4 regions of the Enterobacter sp. C3_dUdeg genome follow, and region 4 is predicted to be linked to each of the others. Evidence: predicted binding sites of a transcription regulator. Region 4 holds the regulator's gene; each other region holds the start of a gene.
What was found. The regulator CRP, encoded in region 4, controls carbon source genes, mostly activating them, when cyclic AMP is high. The targets are predictions, from matches to a motif close to ATGTGANNNNNNTCACAT.

Region 1: a site for CRP is predicted at 1,349-1,366, ahead of AC27FC_RS17835 (2-hydroxycarboxylate transporter family protein). Genes of this name have one in related genera too.
Region 2: a site for CRP is predicted at 932-949, ahead of epd (erythrose-4-phosphate dehydrogenase). Genes of this name have one in related genera too.
Region 3: a site for CRP is predicted at 1,827-1,844, ahead of hpt (hypoxanthine phosphoribosyltransferase). Genes of this name have one in related genera too.

What each region holds. Positions count from the first base shown of each region.
Region 1 covers NZ_BAAKFX010000009.1:68,606-71,758, forward strand. The annotation lists gene AC27FC_RS17835 (2-hydroxycarboxylate transporter family protein) at 1-1,224, opposite strand, end outside; gene AC27FC_RS17840 (ATP-binding protein) at 1,570-3,153, shown strand, end outside.
Region 2 covers NZ_BAAKFX010000009.1:33,757-36,909, reverse strand. The annotation lists gene tkt (transketolase) at 1-802, shown strand, start outside; gene epd (erythrose-4-phosphate dehydrogenase) at 1,144-2,163, shown strand; gene pgk (phosphoglycerate kinase) at 2,213-3,153, shown strand, end outside.
Region 3 covers NZ_BAAKFX010000003.1:70,024-73,176, forward strand. The annotation lists gene AC27FC_RS10375 (ABC transporter ATP-binding protein) at 1-330, opposite strand, end outside; gene can (carbonate dehydratase) at 438-1,100, shown strand; gene hpt (hypoxanthine phosphoribosyltransferase) at 1,162-1,698, opposite strand; gene AC27FC_RS10390 (glucose/quinate/shikimate family membrane-bound PQQ-dependent dehydrogenase) at 1,907-3,153, shown strand, end outside.
Region 4 covers NZ_BAAKFX010000005.1:41,232-44,384, forward strand. The annotation lists gene AC27FC_RS14025 (phosphoribulokinase) at 1-541, shown strand, start outside; gene AC27FC_RS14030 (OsmC family protein) at 608-1,012, opposite strand; gene crp (cAMP-activated global transcriptional regulator CRP) at 1,324-1,956, shown strand; gene AC27FC_RS14040 (YccS/YhfK family putative transporter) at 2,014-3,153, shown strand, end outside.

The DNA.
Region 1 (3,153 bases), on a different contig from region 4:
CTGGCCGCTCTGGCAGCAGGAGACGATGGCGACATCAATCGGGTGCATACCAATCTTTTTGCCGACGAAGAAGCCGGTTGCCACCAGTGCGGAAACGGTGCTGACAATCACCAACAGGTTGCTGACGGTGAACGCCGCCACCAGTTCATGCCAAGGGGTGATAGCTACGCCGACGGCGAAGAGGATTGGGTAGGTCACGGAGGTCTGGAAGAATTTGTACACCACCTGAGAGCCTTCCAGCAGACGCGGAGAGGCGCCGTTGCAGAGTTTCACCAGGACCGCCATAAACAGCATGCCAACTGGTGCAGGCAGGCCAATCAGCTTGTGGCCGAGCATGCCCAGCATGTAGAGCAGCACCGCCAGCAGCGCGCCGGAGGCAATAGTGGTGACGTCCGCTTTGCCGGAAAACGCAGGCTGAGAGACGGTGGCATCGGCATTCGCGCGGTTAGGCATCAGCTGTCCTTCACCGGTCAGGTGCGGGAAGCGTTTACCGAGCTGGTTCAGGCAGCCGGAGATGATGATTGCCGTCAGACCGCCGAGCATTACCATCGGCAGCACGCGGCCGAGTGCCACGCCCTGGTCCATGTGCAGCAGGGTGGCATAGCCGATGGAAAGCGGGATTGCCCCTTCCCCGACGCCGCCCGCCATAATCGGCAGAATGATAAAGAAGAAGATCTGGAACGGCTCAAGACCCAGCGCCAGGCCGACGCCCATTCCCACCAGCATGCCGACAACTTCACCGCACAGCATCGGGAAGAAGATGCGCAGGAAACCCTGAATCAGCACCGTGCGGTTCATGCTCATGATGCTGCCGACGATAATGCAGCAGATGTAGAGATAGAGAATGTTGGTGGATTTGTAGAACTTGGTGGTGGACTCGACCACCACGTCCGGCAGCAGGCCATAGTAGACCAGCGCGGAAGGGATAAAGGTGGCGCAAATCGCCGCCGCGCCGAGCTTGCCGACAATCGGCAGGCGTTTGCCAAACTCGCCGCAGGCAAAGCCGAAGAAAGCCAGCGTTGCCACCATGACCACGATATCGCTCGGCAGTTTTCCGCCCAGGCAATCAATCGCAATCAGCGCGCCCGCCAGAACGAACAGCGGCAGAGGAATAATCCCAACTTTCCAGGTATCCATAATATGCCACCAGCGCTCTTTGAGCGAAGGCCGCTGAATTTCAATCGGGTCGTGGGTAACAGAGAAAGAATCGTCAGTTGTGCTCATAATAAGCCCCTTGGTTATTTTGTGCGTTCAGCTTAGAGTCACAAAGGCTTACTTTATGTGAGGGATGGCATATTAAAAGCGAAGTTTTAATGGCAGCTATGGTTTTAATGGTTTCTTTTATTTAATGTGATTTATACCTTATTTATTGCCGTGGTTTTTATGGTTTCTTTTCCGAATTGAACAAACAAATAACATTTGTTCGCGCAGCCAGAAGCACGTTCGCCTTCAGGATAACTCTTTTACAGCGCCCGCTGTGCAAGGGATCACAAGTTTTCGGCAAAGCGGGCGTCAGCACGAAAAAAGATGATATATTGGCGATCTTTGCTGCTACCTCGCGTGATAGTTATGAAAGTCTCTTTCCAGATTAAGCTGTTTATTTCGCTGGTTGCCTTTTTCTCGGTGCTTTTCGCGCTGCTGGGCGGATATTATTATGCCGACGTCGGGAAACAGCTTTATCAGGAAATGAGTACGCGTGCCAAAATACAGGCTGAAGAGATTGCGCTTATTCCGACATTGCGTAATGAAGTTGAACAAAAGAATATCAACGCCATCCATGATTTTATGCAGAAGATTTCTGCGCACAGTGACGCCAGCTTTATTGTGATTGGTGATAATAAAGGGCAGCATCTTTTTCACTCCGTCTTTGCCGACAGAGTGGGCACAACCCTGGTTGGCGGAGACAATGAAGCCGTATTGCAGGGTAAAAGCACCACCACCATTCGCAAAGGCGGGCTGGGCATTTCGCTGCGCAGTAAAGCCCCCATCTTCAACGCCGCCGGACAGGTGGTCGGCATTGTTTCGGTAGGCTATCTGACCAGCTACCTTGATACCATTACCGTCAGCAAAGTGGTTAATATCCTGATTGCCGCCGTGCTGCTGCTGATCGCTCTCTTTATCTTCTCCTGGTTCTTTACCCGCAGCATCAAGAAGCAGATCTTCTCCCTTGAGCCGCGCGAGATCGGCCTGCTGGTGCGCCAGCAGAAGGCGATGATGGAATCTATCTATGAAGGGGTGATTGCCATTGACGATCGGCGGCGGATTGAAGTCATCAACCAGGCGGCGCGCAAGCTGCTGGGCCTGAGCCAGCCGGCCCGCGAGCTGCGCGGACAGCTGATAAGCCAGGTGATCGATCCGGTCCCGTTCTTCGACACGCAGACGATGCTGGCGAAAGATACCCATGACGAGATTTGTCGTTTTAACGATCTCACGGTGATTGCCAGCCGGGTGCACATCATGCTTGAGGGGTCGCTGCAGGGCTGGGTGATCACCTTCCGCGATCGCAACGAGATCGACTCGCTGAGCGCCCAGCTCAGCCAGGTAAAACGCTATGTCGATAACCTGCGCATTATGCGCCACGAGCAGTTAAACAGGATGACCACCCTCTCCGGCCTGCTGCATATGGGCCGCTATGAGGAAGCCATTGGCTACATTCAGGCGCAGTCGGAACATGCCCAGGAGCTGCTGGACTTTATCTCTTCGCGCTTCAGTTCCCCGACTCTGTGTGGCCTGCTGCTGGGGAAAGCCGCCCGCGCGCGGGAGAAAGGCGTAGAGCTGTGTTTCGACCCGGGCTGTCGGCTGGACAGACCCTTCCTGCCCCTTGGGGAGCAAGAGCTGATTTCAATTATTGGCAACCTGTTGGATAACGCCATCGAAGCAACACAGCGGTCGCCGCTTCCCCACGCGCCGGTAGAAGTGCTGATAAAACTCAGCGAACAGGAGCTGATTATTGAAGTCGCCGACCAGGGCGTTGGCATTACACCGGAGATGCGTGACCGGATCTTTGAACGCGGCATTACCACCAAAACACGCGGCGATCATGGGATTGGCCTGTATCTGATCGAAAGCTACGTCACACAGGCTGGCGGCGCGATAGAAGTTGCCGATAATACCCCGCGCGGCGCCATTTTCTCCTTGTTTATCCCGGCCACG
Region 2 (3,153 bases), on a different contig from region 4:
CGAAGATACTGCCGGTAACTACATCCATTACGGTGTACGTGAATTCGGTATGACCGCGATTGCCAACGGTATCTCCCTGCACGGTGGTTTCCTGCCGTACACCTCTACCTTCCTGATGTTTGTCGAATATGCACGTAACGCCGTGCGTATGGCCGCGCTGATGAAACAGCGTCAGGTGATGGTCTACACCCACGACTCCATCGGTCTGGGCGAAGATGGTCCAACTCACCAGCCGGTAGAGCAGGTGGCTTCCCTGCGCGTGACCCCGAACATGAGCACATGGCGTCCATGTGACCAGGTGGAATCCGCGGTGGCGTGGAAATACGGCGTTGAGCGTCAGGACGGTCCAACCGCGCTGATCCTCTCCCGTCAGAACCTGGCACAGCAGGAGCGTACGCCTGAGCAGCTGGCGAACATCGCTCGCGGTGGTTACGTGCTGAAAGATTGCGCGGGCCAGCCAGAGCTGATCTTCATCGCCACCGGTTCGGAAGTTGAACTGGCGGTTGCAGCGTGGGAAAAACTGACTGCCGAAGGCGTGAAAGCGCGCGTGGTCTCCATGCCGTCTACCGATGCGTTCGACAAACAGGATGCTGCCTACCGTGAATCCGTCCTGCCTAAAGCGGTTTCCGCGCGTGTGGCAGTGGAAGCGGGTATCGCTGACTACTGGTTCAAATACGTGGGCCTGAACGGCGCTATCGTCGGTATGACCACCTTCGGTGAATCTGCTCCGGCAGAGCTGCTGTTCGAAGAGTTCGGCTTCACCGTTGAGAACGTTGTCGCGAAAGCGAAAGAACTGCTGTAATCGTTTGTACGGTGCGGGCTGATGCCCTCACCCCAACCCTCTCCCACGGGGAGAGGGTGCATACACTAAAAAACGGTAACCTCTCGGTTACCGTTTTGCTTTTACCTTGCCGGCATTATTCCACCTAAAATGTGACGCAAGTCATATAGCGCGCTTATTCATCTGGACAGACATTCCTTTTATTCCCCGATTCGCTTATTCTTGCTGAAGCGTTTCAGTCGATTAAATGTTCGACAATTGACCAATCAATCGCAGTTTGTGACAGCAAGGATTCCCCTTCGGGCGTAGCTGGATTACTCTTTCAGCCACCTCAAACTCAGGGATTGCTTTGCAGGAGATCTATGACCGTACGCGTAGCGATTAATGGCTTCGGTCGCATCGGACGTAACGTGGTTCGTGCTTTATATGAATCCGGACGTCGGGCGGAAATAACCGTGGTGGCAATCAATGAACTGGCGGATGCTACGGGCATGGCGCATTTGTTGAAATATGACACCAGCCACGGACGCTTTGCCTGGGATGTACGCCAGGAAAGAGAACAGCTGTTTGTGGGTGACGACGCTATTCGCGTGCTGCATGAGAACAGCATCTCCGGGCTACCCTGGCGTGAACTGGGTGTGGATGTGGTGCTTGACTGTACCGGCGTGTACGGCAACCGCGAACATGGCGAAGCGCATCTTGCTGCAGGCGCGAAAAAAGTCCTGTTTTCTCATCCCGGCAGTAACGACCTCGACGCGACCGTCGTGTTTGGCGTCAACCAGCATGAGCTGCAGGCCGAACACCGCATTGTTTCCAACGCCTCCTGTACCACTAACTGCATTATTCCGGTCATCAAACTGTTAGACGATGCGTATGGCATTGAATCCGGTACCGTGACCACGATTCATTCCGCCATGCACGATCAGCAGGTTATCGACGCCTACCATCCGGATTTGCGACGCACTCGCGCAGCGAGCCAGTCAATCATTCCGGTGGACACGAAACTGGCGGCAGGGATCACCCGAATTTTTCCGCAGTTTAATGACCGATTTGAAGCGATTGCCGTACGTGTCCCGACGATTAACGTCACCGCAATCGACCTTAGCGTGACGGTGAAAAAACCGGTAAAAGCCTGTGAAGTCAACCTGTTGCTGCAAAAAGCGGCACAGGGGGCATTTCATGGTATAGTTGACTATACGGAATTACCGTTGGTCTCAGTAGATTTTAACCACGACCCGCACAGCGCCATCGTCGATGGCACGCAAACGAGAGTCAGTGGCGCACACCTTATCAAGACGCTGGTCTGGTGTGATAACGAATGGGGCTTTGCTAACCGAATGCTCGACACCACGTTAGCAATGGCCGCTCAAGGTTTCAGGTAAGACGCATTGTGCGTCTGCAAAACTTTAAGAATCAACGAGAGGATTCACCATGTCTGTAATTAAGATGACCGATCTGGATCTGGCTGGTAAACGCGTTTTCATCCGTGCCGATCTGAACGTACCGGTTAAAGATGGCAAAGTGACCAGCGACGCGCGTATCCGTGCATCTCTGCCAACCATCGAACTGGCTCTGAAGCAGGGCGCGAAAGTGATGGTCACCTCCCACCTGGGTCGTCCAACTGAAGGCGAGTACAACGAAGAGTTCTCTCTGCTGCCAGTGGTTAATTACCTGAAAGACAAACTGTCCAACCCGGTTCGCCTGGTTAAAGATTACCTGGACGGCGTTGAAGTTGCAGCCGGTGAACTGGTTGTTCTGGAAAACGTTCGCTTTAACAAAGGCGAAAAGAAAGACGACGAAACTCTGTCCAAAAAATACGCTGCACTGTGCGACGTGTTCGTGATGGATGCATTCGGTACGGCTCACCGTGCTCAGGCGTCAACCCACGGTATCGGTAAATTCGCAGACGTAGCGTGTGCCGGTCCTCTGCTGGCTGACGAACTGGAAGCGCTGGGTAAAGCACTGAAAGAACCTGCTCGTCCAATGGTGGCTATCGTTGGTGGTTCTAAAGTTTCTACCAAACTGACCGTTCTGGATTCCCTGTCTAAAATCGCTGACCAGCTGATCGTTGGCGGTGGTATCGCGAACACCTTCGTTGCCGCTCAGGGCCACAACGTGGGCAAATCCCTGTACGAAGCAGACCTGGTTGACGAAGCCAAACGCCTGCTGAGCACCTGCGATATCCCGGTTCCAACTGACGTTCGCGTAGCGACCGAGTTCTCCGAAACCGCAACCGCGACCCTGAAATCTGTAAACGACATCAAAGATGAAGAGCAGATTCTGGACCTGGGCGACGTTTCTGCACAGAAACTGGCTGAAATCCTCAAAAACGCAAAAACTATCCTGTGGAACGGTCCTGTTGGCGTGTTCGA
Region 3 (3,153 bases), on a different contig from region 4:
ACGCTCAACGCCGTAATAGCCCGCCTGGTTAACGACAATTTGCTGCACCGTCTCGAACGGGTTGAAGTTGAACTCCTGCGGAACCAGCCCCAGCTGGCGCTTGGCGTTCACCACGTCTTTTTGCAGGTCGTACCCAAAGACGCTCACCCGGCCGGACGTTTTATTGACCAGCGAGCTGATAATCCCAATGGTGGTCGATTTCCCGGCCCCGTTCGGCCCCAGAAGCGCGTAAAAATCGCCGGCCTCTACTTTCAGATCTATTCCGCGTAGCGCCTGAACGCCACCCGGATAGGTTTTTTTAAGCTGCTCAAGCTCCAGTGCAATTGCCATGAAATTAACTTACCTTCAGTTCTTACACACGTTGTGTGGTTTCATTAAAAGTCGGGTTACCCTATAGTAGCGCAACGCAATAACTCGGTTACAGGTCGCTAACCTCCATGAACAACATAGATACACTCATCAGCAACAATGCACTATGGTCAAAAATGCTGGTGGAGGAAGACCCCGGATTTTTTGGAAAACTCGCGCAGGCTCAGAACCCACGCTTTCTCTGGATTGGATGTTCCGACAGCCGCGTACCGGCGGAGCGCCTGACCGGCCTTGAGCCCGGTGAACTGTTTGTTCACCGCAATGTCGCCAATCTCGTGATTCACACCGATCTCAACTGTCTTTCTGTTGTTCAGTATGCCGTGGACGTTCTGCAAGTCGAGCACATCATCATTTGCGGCCATTATGGCTGCGGCGGCGTGCAGGCGGCGGTTGAAAACACGGAACTGGGGCTCATTGATAACTGGCTACTGCACATCCGCGATATCTGGTTCAAACATAGCTCACTGCTGGGCGAAATGCCGCAGGAGCGTCGCATGGATACCCTTTGCGAACTCAACGTGATGGAGCAGGTGTATAACCTGGGCCACTCAACGATCATGCAATCAGCGTGGAAACGCGGGCAGAAGGTCTCTATCCACGGCTGGGCGTACGGGATTCACGATGGCCTGCTGCGCAATCTGGAAGTGACCGCCACCAACCGCGAAACGCTGGAGCAGCGTTACCGTTCGGGGATTGCCAACCTTCAGCTTAAGCATGTAAATCATAAATAAAGCCCGGGATTTTCTCCCTCTCCCTGTAGGAGAGGGCCGGGGTGAGGGCATCAGCCCTCGATTACTCGTCCAGCAATACTACTTTCCCAACATACGGCAGATGACGATAGCGCTGCGCGTAGTCAATGCCGTAACCGACGACGAATTCGTCAGGAATCGAGAAGCCCACGAACTCTACCGGCACCTGCACTTCACGACGGTCGGGTTTGTCCAGCAGCGTACAAATCGCCAGAGATTTTGGCTCGCGCAGGCTCAGGATCTCGCGCACTTTTGACAGCGTGTTGCCGGAGTCGATGATGTCCTCAACGATCAACACATCTTTGCCACGAATATCTTCATCCAGATCTTTCAGGATTTTCACATCACGGGTAGTGGACATGCCGCTGCCGTAGCTGGAGGCGGTCATAAAATCGACCTCATGGGGCACATGCACCTCACGGCACAGGTCTGCCATGAACATGAAAGAGCCGCGCAACAGACCGACCAGCACCATTTCGCTGCCGCTGTCCTTGTAATGTTCGGTGATTTGACGACCCAGTTCGGCGATACGCGCTTTGATCTCGGCTTCCGGGATCATCACTTCAACAGTATGTTTCATATTACTAACCAAATGATTTTAGTGAAAATCTCTCAATACGGATGAGTTAATATCCAGCACTGATACGCAAGCCAGCCATTATATCAGCAAATGGATAAGCCTGGCGTATGAGTTATAAAAAGCAAATATTGTGATTCCGATCACACTTGTTAATACCTATAATTAGTTGCTAGCAAATTATTAACAAAAACTGACGAGTACACTTTCTATGGCTGAAACAAACTCTAAACAGCCGCGTCTACTGGTGACATTAACAGCCGCATTCGCAGCCTTCTGCGCGCTGTATCTGTTAATCGGTGGCGTCTGGCTGGTCGCTTTAGGCGGCTCCTGGTACTACCCGATTGCGGGTCTGGTTATGGTTGGCGTAACCGTCCTGCTGTTGCGTAGAAAACAATCTGCACTGTGGCTGTATGCCGCCCTCCTCCTTGCCACCATGATCTGGGGCGTCTGGGAAGTTGGTTTTGACTTCTGGGCACTGACGCCGCGCAGCGACATCCTGGTCTTCTTCGGTATCTGGCTGATCCTGCCGTTCGTCTGGCGTCGCCTGATTGTGCCTTCCAGCGGTGCTGTGGCGGGCCTGGTTGTTGCCCTGCTGATTACCGGCGGCATTCTGACCTGGGCCGGCTTTAATGACCCGCAGGAAATCAACGGTACGCTGAACGCGGAATCCACGCCTGCGGCAGCTATCTCCCAGGTCGCTGACGGCGACTGGCCAGCGTATGGTCGTAACCAGGAAGGTCAACGTTACTCCCCGCTGAAGCAGATCAACGCGGACAACGTTAAAAACCTGAAGGAAGCCTGGGTATTCCGTACCGGCGATCTGAAGATGCCGAACGATCCGGGTGAACTGACCAACGAAGTCACGCCGATTAAAGTCGGCAATATGCTCTACCTGTGTACGGCGCACCAGCGTCTGTTCGCGCTCGACGCGGCCACCGGTAAAGAGAAATGGCACTTCGATCCGCAGCTGAATTCCAACCCGTCCTTCCAGCACGTCACCTGCCGCGGCGTCTCTTACCACGAAGCGCGTGCCGATAATGCGAGCCCGGAAGTCATTGCCGACTGTCCTCGCCGCATCATGCTGCCGGTGAACGATGGCCGTCTGTTCGCCATCAATGCCGAAACGGGCAAGCTGTGTGAAACCTTTGCCAACAAAGGGATCCTGAACCTGCAGACCAACATGCCGGACACCACGCCGGGTCTGTATGAGCCAACCTCACCGCCAATCATCACCGATAAAACTATCGTGATTGCCGGTTCGGTAACGGATAACTTCTCCACGCGTGAAACCTCCGGCGTAATCCGTGGTTTCGACGTGAACACCGGTAAACTGCTGTGGGCCTTCGACCCGGGCGCGAAAGATCCCAACGCGATCCCGTCGGACGAGCACACCTTTACCTTTAACTCGCCAAACTCCTGGGCACCCGCGGCGTATGACGCGAAGCTGGACCTTGT
Region 4 (3,153 bases):
GCCGGGAACCTTTACCCCGTGGCAGCCGCTGCCGGAACCCACCGACGTCCTCTTTTACGAAGGATTGCACGGCGGCGTGGTCACGCCTCAACACGACGTGGCGCGCCACGTGGATCTGCTGGTCGGCGTGGTCCCTATCGTTAACCTGGAGTGGATCCAGAAGCTGACGCGCGACATGAGCGAGCGCGGCCATTCGCGAGAGGCGGTGATGGACTCCGTGGTGCGCTCCATGGAGGATTACATTAACTTCCTGACGCCGCAGTTCTCCCGCACCCATATCAACTTCCAGCGCGTGCCGACGGTGGATACCTCGAATCCGTTTGCCGCTAAAAGCATCCCGTCGCTGGACGAGAGCTTTGTGGTGATCCATTTCCGCAATCTCGAAGGCATTGATTACCCCTGGCTGCTGGCAATGCTGCAGGGCTCGTTTATTTCACACATGAATACGTTAGTCGTGCCGGGCGGAAAAATGGGGCTGGCGATGGAGCTCATCATGACGCCGCTGGTGGAGCGACTGATGGAAGGGAAGCAGATCGCGTGAGCATGTTCCCTCTCCCTGTGGGAGAGGGTTAGGGTGAGGGCATCAACACGCACGATGCCCCATCAATCACGCCTCGATCACTTCATACGAATGCGTGATTTTTACCGCTTTCTCCAGCATTAACGCCACCGAGCAGTACTTCTCCGCAGACAGGTCCACCGCACGCGAGACCGCCGCGTCTTTCAGCTCTTTACCGGTGACCACAAAGTGCAGGTTAATATGGGTGAACAGGCGTGGCGCCTCTTCGCGACGCTCTGACGTGAGTTTAACCTCACAATCCGTCACGTCATGACGTCCTTTTTGCAGAATCGACACCACATCAATTGCGCTGCATCCGCCTGCCGCCATCAGCACCATTTCCATTGGGCTGGGTGCTTTATCGCCGGAGTTACCGTCCATCAAAATCTGGTGTCCTGACGCGGACTCGCCCAGGAACGTTAAACCTTCAACCCATTTCACGCGCGCTTGCATATTCATTAACTCCAACGTTGCATTTTTGGTGACAGATTACGCGTGCGTTACATTTATCGCAATGGAAGGCGACCTGCATCATGCTGAAGCGAGACACCAGGAGACACGCGGCGAAAGCTATGCTAAAACACTCAGGATGCTACAGTAATACATTGACGTTACACGTGTATGCAGAGGACATCAAACTTTACTGGCTGCGAAACGTTACGGTAGCCGACTTCCCAGGGTATGGGTAAGAATTCGATTGCAACCCCAGAGTCCGGATGCATCTGATGACTCTGGTGACAGCTTATAACAGAGGATAACAGCGCATGGTGCTTGGCAAACCGCAAACAGACCCGACTCTCGAATGGTTCTTGTCTCATTGCCACATTCATAAGTACCCATCGAAGAGCACGCTGATTCACCAGGGTGAAAAAGCGGAAACGTTGTATTACATCGTTAAAGGCTCGGTGGCAGTGCTGATCAAAGATGAAGAAGGGAAAGAGATGATCCTTTCTTATCTGAACCAGGGCGATTTCATCGGTGAACTGGGCCTGTTTGAAGAGGGCCAGGAACGTAGCGCCTGGGTTCGAGCAAAGACAGCATGTGAAGTGGCTGAAATTTCTTACAAGAAGTTCCGTCAGCTGATTCAGGTTAACCCTGACATCCTGATGCGTCTTTCTTCCCAGATGGCGCGCCGTCTGCAGGTCACGTCAGAGAAAGTGGGTAACCTCGCCTTCCTGGACGTTACCGGCCGTATCGCACAAACCCTGTTGAACCTGGCGAAACAGCCAGACGCCATGACCCACCCGGACGGCATGCAAATTAAAATTACCCGTCAGGAAATTGGTCAGATCGTCGGCTGCTCCCGTGAAACAGTGGGCCGTATCCTGAAAATGCTGGAAGATCAAAACCTGATCTCCGCCCACGGTAAAACCATCGTGGTCTACGGAACGCGTTAATTCCGCTTAAACGGCGTGCCATCGCAAGGTGTCACGCCGTTTTTGTCTCTACTCCCCATGTGGCGCAGGCTGATCTATCACCCGGAAGTTAACTACGCACTGCGACAAACGCTGGTGTTGTGTCTTCCTGTGGCCATAGGCCTGATCCTCGGACATCTTCAACAAGGCCTGCTGTTTTCCCTCGTGCCCGCCTGCTGCAACATCGCCGGTCTGGACACGCCGCATAAGCGTTTTTTCAAACGCCTGATCGTTGGTGGCTGCCTGTTTGCGGGCTGTAGCCTCGCCGTACAACTCCTGCTTGCCCGGGATATCCCGCTGCCGCTGATCCTGACCGTACTTGCGATGACCCTTGGCGTCACGGCGGAAATCAGTTCGCTGCACGCTCGCCTGCTTCCCGCCTCGCTGATTGCGGCCATTTTCACGCTGAGCCTCGCCGGGAACATGCCGGTGTGGGAGCCGCTGCTGATCTACGCCTTGGGGACATTATGGTACTGGCTGTTTAACTGGTTTTGGTTCTGGCTGTGGCGTGAGCAGCCGCTGCGTGAATCCCTGAGCCTGCTCTATGTGCAGCTTGCGGATTACTGCGAAGCCAAATACACCCTGCTCACCCAGCATACCGACCCGGAAAAATCCTTACCGCCGCTGCTGACGCGCCAGCAGAAGGTGGTGGATCTCATAAGCCAGTGCTATCAGCAGCTGCATATGCTCGCCGCCAACAAGAACCACGAGTACAAGCGGCTGCTGCGCACCTTCCAGGTCGGGCTGGATCTACAGGAGCATATCTCCGTAAGCCTTCACCACCCGCAGGAGGTGCAAAAGCTGGTCGAGCGCAGCCACGCCGAAGCGGTGATCCGCTGGAACGCGCAGACCGTCTCGGCACGCCTGCGCGTGCTGGCCGATGATATTCTCTATCACCGTTACCCGACGCGCTTTAACATGGACAAGCAGCTGGGCGCGCTGGAGAAAATCGCCCGCCAGCATCCCGATAACCCGGTCGGCCAGTTTGCCGCCTGGCACTTCAGCCGCATCGCCCGCGTGTTGCGCACGCAGCGCCCGCTTTATCCCCGCGACCTGATGGCGGATAAGCAAAAACGGCTTCCGCTATTGCCCGCGCTCAAAAGCTATCTTTCTCTTAAATCGTCCGCTCTGCGCAACGCCGCAAGGATCAGCGTGATGCTCAGTACCGCCAGCCTGATG